DNA from 3 places in the Lentibacillus sp. genome. Region 3 is predicted to be linked to each of the others. Evidence: riboswitches for the same ligand, from Rfam matches in the RefSeq annotation. Region 3 holds a riboswitch; each other region holds the start of a gene.
What was found. Region 3 has a riboswitch for cobalamin ahead of VK097_RS12465 (ribonucleoside-diphosphate reductase subunit alpha). Riboswitches for the same ligand answer to the same signal wherever they lie in the genome.
Positions count from the first base shown of each region.

Region 1: another riboswitch for cobalamin. It lies ahead of VK097_RS12210 (DUF4430 domain-containing protein); the one in region 3 lies ahead of VK097_RS12465 (ribonucleoside-diphosphate reductase subunit alpha).
Region 2: another riboswitch for cobalamin. It lies ahead of VK097_RS14075 (ABC transporter substrate-binding protein); the one in region 3 lies ahead of VK097_RS12465 (ribonucleoside-diphosphate reductase subunit alpha).

Region 1 covers NZ_DATGTT010000065.1:142,483-146,771, forward strand. Annotated here, with positions in the region: gene VK097_RS12195 (YpbB family protein) at 1-992, opposite strand, end outside; gene VK097_RS12200 (ferredoxin) at 1,133-1,387, shown strand; gene VK097_RS12205 (ECF transporter S component) at 1,456-1,971, opposite strand; gene VK097_RS12210 (DUF4430 domain-containing protein) at 1,976-2,416, opposite strand; cobalamin riboswitch at 2,677-2,873, opposite strand; gene VK097_RS12215 (ATP-binding protein) at 3,055-4,289, opposite strand, start outside.
Region 2 covers NZ_DATGTT010000097.1:13,165-17,453, reverse strand. Annotated here, with positions in the region: gene VK097_RS14080 (FecCD family ABC transporter permease) at 1-532, opposite strand, end outside; gene VK097_RS14075 (ABC transporter substrate-binding protein) at 495-1,481, opposite strand; cobalamin riboswitch at 1,607-1,799, opposite strand; gene cudC (choline uptake/conversion transcriptional regulator CudC) at 2,022-2,588, opposite strand; gene sspO (small acid-soluble spore protein SspO) at 2,961-3,110, opposite strand; gene VK097_RS14060 (hypothetical protein) at 3,212-3,346, opposite strand; gene VK097_RS14055 (sulfate adenylyltransferase) at 3,567-4,289, opposite strand, start outside.
Region 3 covers NZ_DATGTT010000068.1:6,818-11,106, forward strand. Annotated here, with positions in the region: gene VK097_RS12455 (BCCT family transporter) at 1-388, opposite strand, end outside; gene dapA (4-hydroxy-tetrahydrodipicolinate synthase) at 757-1,644, opposite strand; lysine riboswitch at 1,757-1,936, opposite strand; cobalamin riboswitch at 2,122-2,313, shown strand; gene VK097_RS12465 (ribonucleoside-diphosphate reductase subunit alpha) at 2,429-4,289, shown strand, end outside.

The DNA of each region.
Region 1 (4,289 bases), on a different contig from region 3:
TCGTTTACTTCCTGTTTGATAGCTTTTAATTTGAAAGATGATATATTTTTTACAGCACCCTTGATTTCCGCCTGTTCCCCCGCTGTTACATATGCTTCAATCGGGAAGTTCTCGTCGTACAGTGCTATTTCAACCACATGGTCATAAATTGTATTCAACTTCAATTGACGCATTATAGCTATATCTTCTGCCGAATAATGTCTGTCCAAAAGTTCTTTTGTCTTACCCGCTGAACTGGTAATTCTCATCTCTTGTGGCAGATCTTGCAAAAAACGTGTAAACAGAGGGTATGCAGCTGTATTTCGGCTTATTATCGTCAACATGTGATGAACGATAGCGGTTCTGACTAATGGGACATCAAGCTGTTTCATTTCATAGTGATCAGCAATCTGAAAGCTGCTCATACCATAATGGTTATATCCTGTAAGACTGTCAACAAAAATATTTGCCTCCATCTCTGAAAAACATTTCAGTAATTGATAGAGCTCTTCATAAAGTTGGTTCAGAAAATTTGCCTGGAAGCGATGTGTTTGATAATACTGCCTTTTCACCCAATTCGTTGCGATTCGCTTATCGACTACAGGAATGAAATGAAAATTATTTTTTTTGCTGTTTGTCATTGTCTGAATGAGCAGAAGCAGCCGTTCAAGAAAAATAGATGCTTTCTGATAATACTCCATCCCGTTAAAATAATTTACAGGAACGTGTTTCTTCTGTTCACGTAGCCAATTTTCTCCACGGACGGTCGTCATTGCTGCGTTGGTATTGTTCAGTAACAGCATATCTTCGTCAGCCAGTTGGTGTATGTGCTCTTCAAAATCCCGTTTTTGCAGCGAGGGATATATTCCATAAAAACGATTCAATTGGTAAATATGTGAATCCTGCACCGTCTGGATTGAACGTTTTCCTTTCAATAAATGATAGACTGCAGAAATGCTGCGCCCATCTTTAAATCTGGAGCAGCAAGACATGATGATGTAATCGAACAGCAATAGAGACCCCCCTTTATATGCAGATAGACTTGCATATGTTCATATCAATGATAACACGTTGTGGCGCAGTTGAAATGTATAACTTACTTTTTTACAATAGAATGAGTGATGATAGGTTCTTTTAAGCAGGGAGAGATTAGATGCCAAAATATACGATAGTGGATCAGGAAACATGTATTGCCTGCGGGGCATGCGGTGCCACCGCCCCCAATATATACGATTATAACGATGAGGCGCTGGCTTATGTTGTTCTGGATGAGAATGAAGGAACTGCCGAGGTACCCGGGAATTTGGAAGATGATGTACTGGATGCATATGAAGGGTGCCCGACAGACTCCATTAAGGTTGCCGAAAATCCTTTCCACGGGGATCCATTAAAATATGAGGGCAGTTAGGAAAAACATACATTTCCTTTATTATAATGGTTATGGTGAGAAAAACCAACACAAAATACCAGCCTGATTCAGCTGGTATTTTGCAAATAAAACCGATTATTGGCATATTTTTCAAAGAAATGGCTGATAATCGGATATAGTAAAATAATGAACACAGCATTGCCAACAGCGTGATACATATCGAACGGCAAACCTGCCAGATAATAAGGCCAAAATTTCCCGGCGATTGAATACGTAGTCAACGATATGATAAACCCGTATAAAAATCCGCTCAAGACTGCAAACGCAACAATGATATATACCGGAATTCTCCGCGGATATTTCCCCATAAAGCCACTGATAAAGCCTATCAGAGCCCAGGAAACAACCTGCCATACAGTCCAGATTCCCATCCCCAGCAGCATATTTGATAAAAACGTTGTTAACAATGCGAGTATGATGGCTGCCGCCGGGCCTAGCAGAAGCCCGCAAATGATAATCAGTGATGTGACCGGCTGTATGTTGGGAAGAAATGCAAACACACTTCTGCCAACTACCGCAAGTGAAGCGAGCAAAGCTAGTAAAGTCAGCTTGTAAGTATTCATAAAATTATTCCCATGCCTGTAAATCGAATGTTACTTCATCACCTGGGGATAATTCATATTCGGCGGCACCGACATTTGCCATTTCGCCATTCACCTTAAATATCCACGCTTTTTGTTCGTCCTCCTCGGCGGAAACTCGTTCGATGGAAGTGATAAATTGTCCATTTTCTTCAGTTTTAACATAAAAATTCTTTTGCAGAACATCCATTAAAATAGTGCCTTCTTCAATCTCAATTTCTTTTTCTGCAATGTATTCGGAACCTTCATCTTTACTTATCGTAATCCGGATTTCATCTTCGCTGAGTTCGCCATCTGCGTTTTCATTTGTTGAAGTCCGTGTATTATTGTTGTTTGATTCGGATTGATCTTCTCCCCCGGCGCCGCAGCCGGCTATCAGTCCAATAACCACTAATATCGATGCAATCCGTAAAATCAACTTGTTCATTTACGATTCCTCCTTGTTATGTTTTAATTTGTGCTCAAAAAGGATAAAAAAAGACTTATAAGTTTTAGGCGACGCAGTTTCAAGCAGCGGAAAACAACTTAACGAAAATCAGCGATGGAAACCAAAAGCAATACTGGACTGACAACAGCAGAACAATAAAAAAGCTAACCTCCTTCATAGGTTAGCTTAAAAGACAATCGAAAATATGCTGAGTTTATATCACGTTTTCGGTTGTCCCAATCGCTCATATCCCCGAAGCATTGAAACACTAGATATTGGCAGGTCTACTGACTTGTGATTCAAGCCTAATCTAAGGCCTTCCCGTACGGAATTCCATACAGTGGTTCACCCTTATTTCGTCAATCACTTACAGTTGCGAGGACAGTTCCAGCTTTTCACTGGATTCCCTATTAAGTTCGTGTTCAAAAGGATAACAAGGACCAAGAAGTCCGAGGCGGCGTCGCTTCGAGCATCGCATGAGAAGCGGAGAAAAAGAATTTCGATGTGACCTTGTTACCGGACTTTTTGAACAACTTCTTTAAGTATTTACACCAATATCTATTTTTCTTATTAAGATTTCAGCATTATAGTATCATAAACATCTCTGTTTTTCCAGCACAACGCTAAAGTGACAGGCACTACAGCGGAACCCTAATTTCAAACGTTGTACCTTCATCCGCCATGCTTTTCACGTTGATCGTTCCCCCATGTGTTTCAACGATATTTTTTGCAATCGCAAGTCCCAGTCCGGTTCCTTTCTTCTTGCCGTTTCTCGTCCTCGATTTGTCAGCTTTATAAAAGCGTTCAAACACAAAAGGTATATCTTCTTCCGGGATGCCGCTTCCATTATCCTCTATCGACACTAGAAGCTCAGTATTTGTATTTTCAACCATCACTTTTACAAAGCCATTTTCTTCAGTATGCCTGATTGCATTATCAATAAGATTAGTGAATACTTGTTCCATCCGATCGGCGTCCACTGAAATATTGGATATGCTCAGATGGTTTTTTGAAATGAGCTGAACATTATTTTCTTCTGCCAGTCCCTTGAATTTCTTCAGGATACGCTCCAGAAATTTGCCGGCATTAACTTTTTCCTTGTTTAACATGGTCTGACCTGCTTCCATTCGGGCAAGGTCCAAGAGTTCATTAACAAGCCTTCCCATGCGAAGTGACTCTTCATGAATAATCTGCGCCAGTTCATTTTTCTCCTCTTTGGACTCAGCAACGTCATCAACGATTGCCTCACTGTAACCCTGCAGCATTGATATAGGTGTGCGCAATTCGTGAGAAACGTTGGCAATAAAGTCCTGCCGCATTTTATCCAGACGTCTCTCCTCTGTCATATCGCGAATGACGGCTACAGCGCCTCGCACATAAGATTGGTCATACAATGGTGTCATGATCATGACCCATGTTCGTCCCTGTGCATTAATTTCCCGGATCACTTCTTTTTCGTCCTGAATAACACTTTGTAAAATCCCGCTCAGTGGCTCAGGGGATTTCGGGTTATCCTCGGTTGGCTCAATACCATTTTCGTAATGGAGCTTTTCAATGAAATGTTCTGCAGGCGGGTTGGTTACCAGCATATCACCGTTTCGGTTTAAGGTTATGACCCCGTCAGCCATTGAACTGACGATACTTGAAAATTGTTCCTTTTCCTGTCTTAATGCATTGATATGAAATTTCAGCTGTCTTCCCATTCGATTAAAAGCCATTGCCAGCTCACCAATCTCATCGTGGGTTAATATCGGTACTTTTGTGTTAAACTCCCCTCGTGTCAAATCGAGTGCTGCTTCCCGCATTTTTATCAGGGGCGAAGTGATTCGCGTTGACAGGAAGAAGGCAAAAATCGTTGTTAAAATAATGGCAA
Region 2 (4,289 bases), on a different contig from region 3:
ACGAACTGAAGACAATGCCTGTTAAAATAATCGTCTCTACCCGCATCGTCCGATCCACTCTTCTGGCAAAAAACAGCACAAATAAAATGGTTAATAAAGCGGCTGCTATACTTAAAGCCGGCAGCGTATAAAGCCCCAGAAAAGGAATCGAAATGTTAAAAAACAATGTCACAACTGCCCCGACAGATGCACCGGAAGAGACGCCCAAAATGTACGGATCTGCCAATGGATTTCGCAGCAGACCCTGGAATGCCGCTCCAGCAATGGCAAGAGAGGCGCCGACCAGACCGGCAAGCAGCACTCTGGGCAATCGGATTTGCGAAACAATATTCATATCCATCGAATCAACCTGCTCAGCTATCGATAAGCGAAAAACGTGTGCACCAATAATTTTGACGATATCTGAAACAGGAACTGATACACTGCCAACGGATATGGCCGCAAGCATCGATACAAGCAAGAAGGCAAATGCCAGCACATATGCAAGCAGATGATTATTCGTCAAAAATTTCCGGATAAACAACTTTAGCAATCTCCTTTGCACCTTCCGCTAAACGGGGGCCTGGACGGCTTACAATATCTGACGGCACATCGTAAACCTGCTCTTTCTCAACCGCCGTCATATCTTTCCAACCATCACGCTTGAGGACTTGCGCTGCCGGATCGTCCTCATAATCACCATATGTTGTTATAATGACATCCGGATTGAGTTGCACAATAGCCTCAGGATCCATCTGAACCCATCCGTCCTGCTCTTTTGCTGCATTATCTGCATTGATAACCTGCAGGAGATCATCAAAAAACGTATTTTTTCCCGCCGTAAATAGCTCCGGTGCAGGTGATACTTCAAAAAAGACCGACTTACGTTCATCATCACTGATTGCCTTCGTCTTTTCACGCAAAGCTGCAAATTCTTCTTTCATATTGCTGACGATATCTTCTGCCTTATCCTGTGTACCGGTAACTTGTCCAATCTGTTCAACCGATTCATACGCCTCTGTGATTTGCTGTGCGTCATGAACGACATATACATCGATGCCGGCATCACGGATCTGCTGCAGGGCTTTTTCTGAATTATGTGCACTGGAAGCATGCGCAAGCACAAGATCGGGCTCCAGACTGAGGATCACTTCCACATTCAGCTCCAGACCGCCTACACGCTCTTTTTTCTCTACCGCTTCCGGATAATTGTCATGGTCCGAAACACCGACGATTTCTTCTCCCAATCCGAGTGCAAACGCAATCTCGGTATTACTCGGGATTAAGGAAACGATCCGCTCCGGTTTCTCATCAATCGTCATATCATGATCAAGCGCATCGGTGACCGTTAATGGAAATGCGGATTCTTCTGCCTCTGTTTGCCCAGTGCTCTCATCCGTACTCTCAGGTTCTTTTTCCGATTCAGGACTGTCAGAACCGCAACCGGCCAGAAGACCCAGTGTAAGCATTAATAATAGAAAAAAAGATAAAACCTTTTTCACTTCAATACCCCCTAGTGTATGTTATACAAAATAAAAAAACATCTTCACGAGAAATGAAGATGATTATGTAAAAGAGCAGTAACTAAACCTGTCCCTTTACACCCTCCTATTCCCCGTAGGCATTGGTGCACAATAGGCATCAGGCAGGTCTCCTGGCTCTTGGTCATCACTTGCTGCACCTTCCCTTCCCATACATTCACATGTACAGTGGTTATAACAGCTAGCTCGCAATTTACAGTGGCGGGACCGCGCTGGACTTTCACCAGCTTCCCTTTTAAGATTTCACAAATTGAAATCACCTGTACCCAAAACTATTAAGTTATTCGCTGAATCCAATTATACATAATGTTGCAAAATCTGTCACGTTTCTGCTTGGTTTTAAAAAAGCGGGGAAATTCTTATTCAACAATTTAATCCCGCCCCTTATCGTTGAATAGGTTTTATTTATGTTTGTACAGGGGCATACCAATATATTTTATACATTTGTTCTGATACACCGAAATATAATCTATCTATAATACAGCTGTATATTCCTCTAAATTATCCCTTTGAATGTAAATTATCCGCCGGTAAGAAATCAAAAATTTCACCGGACTCGATTGAATCCGCAAGTTGTTGAAGCCAGTAACAGTATTTCTTGTAATCTTCTAATTGTTCAAGATCTTGCCTGGCTTTTTTGTGTAAACTTTCCTCGGTTTGTTCATCCTCAATGACTTCTTGAAGCTGATCCTCTGCCTGTTTGATGGCGAAAAGGTTTATCTCGGCTTCTCTTTTCCATTTACTTCCGAAAAATCGACCGAAATAATTGAAGAAGTTTTTCTCAGCCACAAAATGATCCTTTCTAGAGCCTTTTCGCCATATTTTCCGGACAATATTAATTTCCTGTAAATTACGGACCGCTGTGCTCATACTAGGTTTCGTCATCCCAAGCTCATCTTTCATTTCATCAAGGGTCATTGGACTCTGCTTAAAATACATTGTGGCATAGAGCCGGCCGATTGACGGAGTTATACCATACAAATCCATCGTTTCGGCAATCGCATTAATGACTTCTTGCTCCGCATAGTTAATTTTTGATTCAGCGGAAAGTACTTCTTTTTCGTCCATGGTCCTCCCATCCTCCGTTTCTCTGTTGTTCAGATTTCTTGTCAATACTGTAGATACTTAAAACCCAGCGTATGTAAGAATTCCCCTTGTACTGTGATTTCAATCACCATGCTTAAAGTATATCATGACACTTTCCATTTTACTTTGATCCGCGGTTTCAGTACATTTCATAACCATTGCGTTAATCTTAACATAAATTATAACTGGTCATTTGAATTGTCTTTCAGCAGCGCATTCTTACTGGAACCACCACTTTCAATTGATTTCTTTTATCTTCCCTTGTAAATTCAAACAACTACACAATTTTCATGATCTATTACCGTATGGGCTTAAAGAAAAAAGGAAGTGGCCAAACCCACTCCCTTTCATGTCTTACTGGCGTTTTTTCGTTTTCTTGTTGTTTGCTTTTTCCGTTTCAGTTAACGGTTCATTGGCAAATTCATGATCATATTTCCTCGTAAGATCCTTCCTTACTGCCTGCTCGTCACTGAAGCCATTCGTTCTTTTTTTGTCATTTGCCATTACAAACACCTCCAGGTCATAGTTTTGCCCAGATGAAGGCTATCCATGTGTTTATTTATGGCATATGGCACATCTAAACTTTTCGGCAGTTTTTTCACTATTTAGATGTTAACCAATTTTTCTTGTACTGTCTGAGGCAACAGCCGAAATAATAAACCTTTATATTTAATATCAGCTGCTCCGGCGAACACAAGAATGATAAATAATAAAATAGCTGTCTTATTATTCCATTCCATAATTTTACCTCCCATATAGAATTGCCCGCCATTTAACACCCTTACCTTAAGCTGCATAACGCATTTTCCAGCACGATTTCCCATCATTAATGGCAATCACTATCTTCCTCCGCCCCCGATTGAATACACTGTTCCCAACCGTAAAAAATCACAAATTAAAGGAGATAGCACGCCGCTATCCCCTTTTAATAATACGCATATTTATGCTTTAAATCCATTATTAACTTCGATAGCGATCATACGGCAGCGGGTTCCATATTCTGTATCCCAGTTCTTCTGATCGAAGTACGGACGGGATGTCGTCGAACATTCGCCGGGCTACTTCCAGCTCGCGTTCTGCTTCTTCCCTGTCCTGATACATAAATTCATCGGAAGCCTTCTCTGCTGCTTTATCCACTTTTTCCTTCAGGGACTCAACGACCATTTCCTGCTGTTTAAAGAGCGATTCACGCGCATCAGCTACCCAACCGGCTTGAGTTGACCTTAATGTGTCCGAAACATGACTGAATTCCTCAAAAATCTCTTTATAAACGCGATCAGCATTGGAGCGTACATCCAGAATCGCTGCTTCCAAATCGTCAAGCGTCAGTTCTTCCACCTCAAGCGCTTTACGTCGCTCTGGCCCACCTAACCTGGATCTGTCTAAATAATATGGAAAGATGCTTTTTATGGTCTTTCCAACTGGTCTGACGGCCTGATTATTTTCATCAACACCTTTAGGCTGGATGCCCTGCATTGCAATCCGGGCTGATTCAGGACGGACAATTTCCTTTGGCGGCAGCACACCATAGCGCAGCAGTTCTCTGATACCCGTCCCCGAAATATTGATGCGATACCGCTCATCATGCGGACACGTCTGGTCTGTTGCTTGATGATCACAACGTGTGCAATAGAACACTTCATGGAACAAGCGTATATCAATGCCCAACTCATCAGATGTAAA
Region 3 (4,289 bases):
TAATAGCTTCTTTCGATTCAGGCTCTATGCCGAATGGCGGACCTTGATAATAATAGGCCCACTCGATCATTCCCCAGTACAGGATACTTGACCCGATACCTGCAGCAAACAGCATGGCTGCCCATGATATCGTGCCAAATTCTTTTTCTTCATCTTTATCACCAAGTTTGACATGACCATTTTTGCTGAATGCAACAAAAACCAGAAAGGCAAAAGCAGCCAGTCCGAAAATTAAATATAAGACACCAAAATTGCCAGTCATGAAATCATTTGCCATATTCACAAATTCTTTACCTGCTTCAGGAAAAACCGCCAGAGGGATGGAGACGGCAACCAATAGGAATAAAGCACCAAAAAATGTCGGCCAGTCAATCAAATCTTTGTTCATTATTTTCACCCTTTCTACCGATAGCTTTTCTAGATGATGGCAGGATATTCATTGGCAGTGAAATATTTGAATGGCAGCAGGTAATTAATAAAAGGTACGGCAAAATGGGGGCGTGATAAAGTTTGATAAGCTTATTGCGCTGGACAGTAAAGAGTTATGTGTTGTGGGAGCTGAAGGGGTATTGAGGAGGAAATCCCGAAGATATCATGAATTTTCCCGAAGTTCACCGGGAAAATCCCGAAGTTCACATTGATCTCCCCGAAGTTCACAATAAAAATCCCGAAGTTCACAAAATTCCAGATTTCGGTCGCAGCTAAAAAAACCGCTGTATGAACTCGAAAAACGTTCATACAGCGGGTAGATGGCCTTTAGCCGGCTTCAGTTATTTCATTCGGCGGCAGTATTTGCTTAAGTTGCTGCTTTTCGTCGTTCGACAGCGGCATCATTGGCAGACGAGCGTCTCCAACGTACATACCCATCATATTGAGAGCTGCTTTTACCGGTGATGGGCTTGGTTGTGCGAATAGCGCCTTCATCGTCGGCAGAAGTTCCTGATGGATAAGAGATGCACGTTGCACGTCACCGTTCTGGAAGCTTTGAACCATTTTTTTAATGTCACTTCCGATAATATGCGAGGATACGGATACAATTCCGTTACCGCCAATCGCCAGTACAGGGAGTGTCAGATTGTCGTCACCGCTGTAGAGGGTGAAATCTCCAGACGTTTTACTGATGATGTCAGTCATTGCATCAAGGTCGCCGCTCGCTTCTTTCACCGACACAATGTTACTGATCTCAGACAGCCGGATAATAGTTTCAGGATCAATTGCCACTGCGCTCCGACCTGGAACATTGTAAAGCATTACGGGAAGGGATGTCGCTTGTGCAACTGCTTTATAGTGCTGATACAGTCCTTCCTGGGAAGGTTTGTTATAGTATGGTGTTGTGAGCATGATTGCATCGATACCCGTCGCTTCCGCCTGCTGTGTCAGCTCGATGGAAGTCCGGGTGCTGTTTGATCCTGTACCTGCAATGACGGCTGCTCGTCCATCTGCAACTTGTGAGACAAAGCGGAACAAGTCCAGTTTTTCGTTATCTGTCAGGGTTGGGGATTCACCTGTCGTCCCCGCTACGACTAATCCGTCCGAACCATTTGCGATTAAGTAATTCACCAATGTACGTGTTGCCTGAAAATCGATATCACCATTTTGATTGAATGGGGTTACCATTGCGGTTAAAACTTGGCCGAAATTCATCGTTTTTCACATCCTTTTAAAATTGTTTTTAAAAGGCTATCTCCCATTTTCGCAATAAAAAAACAACAACGAGGGGTCGCTGTTGCAGCAGAAACGTTACTTACGTTTCTTTGCGCAAGATAGCCCTCCATATAGTCTCCTATATGACAGTCCTGTATTTATTCAATAGCAGAACCAACTTCGAGAATATGAGCTTCTCTTAAGTTTCGGCGAATACCCCTTTCCACAATCATCAGCGGATCCCATAGTCCTTCTACTGTGTACTGATGGTCTTCGCACCTCTACCCCACTTCAATGAATTGAAATGGAAAATATATAATTATATTCAATCTACCACAGGGTATCCGGAATTTCAAGGCATACTTCGGGAATTACCACGTCAGGTATCTTTTCTTTTAATCTATTGCATCAGAATGTTTTCTATGATAGTCTATTAAATACAATATATATTAATAAAAGTTATTAAATTCACTATATATAGTGTCCGAGAAATAAGGTGACAACTTCGTCTTAAAAGGGAATCCGGTGAAAATCCGGAACTGTCCCCGCAACTGTAAGTGTGGACGAACAGGCTATCCACTGTATTGCAAGCTTCACGGCAGCTATATGGGAAGGGCCTCAGTAGACAGAAGCATGAGTCAGGAGACCTGCCTTAGTTCGTACGTTTCAATCCTCGGGGCAAGAGATGGTGAAGCGATGGGAACATACTGCATATTTTCTGTCGTTTTATAACCGTTCATCCCCGTGGTGAACGGTTTTTAATATTTTTTTAGGAGGCAGAGCCATGACACTGACAATAACGGAGGATCTTGAGTCATTAATTGAACAGGCAACTGAAGGGCTGGATGTGGATAAGGAAGCTTTTTTGGAAAAAACACGTGAAAAGGGTGGTGCGGTCGATAAGAATTGTTTAATAAGACTGGCACTGGAAAATATCGATGAGGCAAATCCTGACTGGACATTTGTCGGCGAGCGCTTGTATCTGCAGACATTATATGAACAGGCAGCAGTAAATAGGAGGTATGAGGTCAGCCGTCAATACGGAGATTTTCATCAGCTTATTTCACGATTGGCGGATAAGGGCATTTATTCAGATAACCTGCTTAAGTCATACACCAGACAGGAAATTGATTATTTTGGCAGCATTATTGAGCCTGAGCGGGATTTGTTGTTCAACTACCTTGGTCTGTATACGCTGGCAACCCGATATCTTGCAACAGACCACGATAAAAACATATATGAACTGCCACAGGAGCGATGGATGGTCATCGCAATGCACCTGATGCAGGATGAGCATCCCGAGTATCGCAGCCAATACGTTGCTGAAGCCTATTGGGCGCTCAGCAATCTGTACATGACGGTTGCCACACCAACGCTTACCAATGCGGGTAAAACACACGGTCAACTGTCGAGCTGCTTTATCGATACGGTGGACGACAGTCTGCAGTCGATCTATGACAGCAATACCGATATTGCCAAGCTTTCGAAAAATGGCGGCGGGATTGGTGTTTACATGGGGAAAATCCGCAGCCGCGGCAGTGCGATCAAAGGTTTCAAAGGGATGTCAAGCGGTGTTGTGCCGTGGATCAAGCAGCTGAACAACACGGCTGTTAGCGTTGACCAGCTCGGGACGAGAAAAGGCGCGATTGCCATTTACCTGGACATCTGGCATGCCGATATTGAGCCGTTTCTTGATTTGAAGCTGAACAATGGCGATGAGCGTCTCCGCGCACACGATATTTTCACGGGTGTCTGTCTGCCGGATTACTTCATGGAACAAGTGGAAAAGCGTGGTGACTGGTACTTGTTTGACCCGCATGAGGTGCGGCAGGTGATGGGGTATTCACTTGAGGAGTTCTATGATGAAGAGCAGGGGGCAGGTTCGTGGCGCGAGCGCTATTTGGAATGTGTCCGGTCTGATGAGCTCACAAAACGTGTCGTTCCAGCAATCGATATTATGAAACGGATTATGAAATCACAGCTCGAATCCGGTACGCCGTTCATGTTTTACCGGGATGAGGTGAACCGGCAGAACAATAATCCACACGAAGGCATGATTTACTGCTCGAATCTTTGTACGGAAATCACGCAAAATCAGTCACCGACCGAATTTTTGGAAGAGTTGACGGAAGCGGATGGCACCATCGTGAAAAAATATAAACCCGGTGACTATGTTGTCTGCAATTTGAGTTCAATCAATCTCGGGAGGGCTGTTCCGGAGAAGGCTCTGGAACGTCTGATCAGCATTCAGGTCCGCATGCTTGATAATGTGATTGGCATAAATACTTTGCCGCTTAAACAGACACAGTTGACGAATCAGAAATACCGCGCCATCGGACTGGGGACATTCGGCTGGCATCATCTGCTGGCAAAAAAGAATATCGGATGGGAGACAGAAGAGGCGGTTGATTACGCTGACCGGATGTACGAAAAAATCGCATATCTGACGATTAAAGCCAGCATGGAACTAAGCAGGGAAAAGGGCAGCTATCCGGCGTTTGCAGGCAGCAAATGGCAGACGGGCCGGTATTTTACCGACAAAGGCTATACCGGTGAAAAATGGCAGTCACTCAAGCAGGATGTGATGGAACACGGTGTCCGAAACGGCTACTTGATGGCTGTTGCACCTAATTCGTCGACATCAA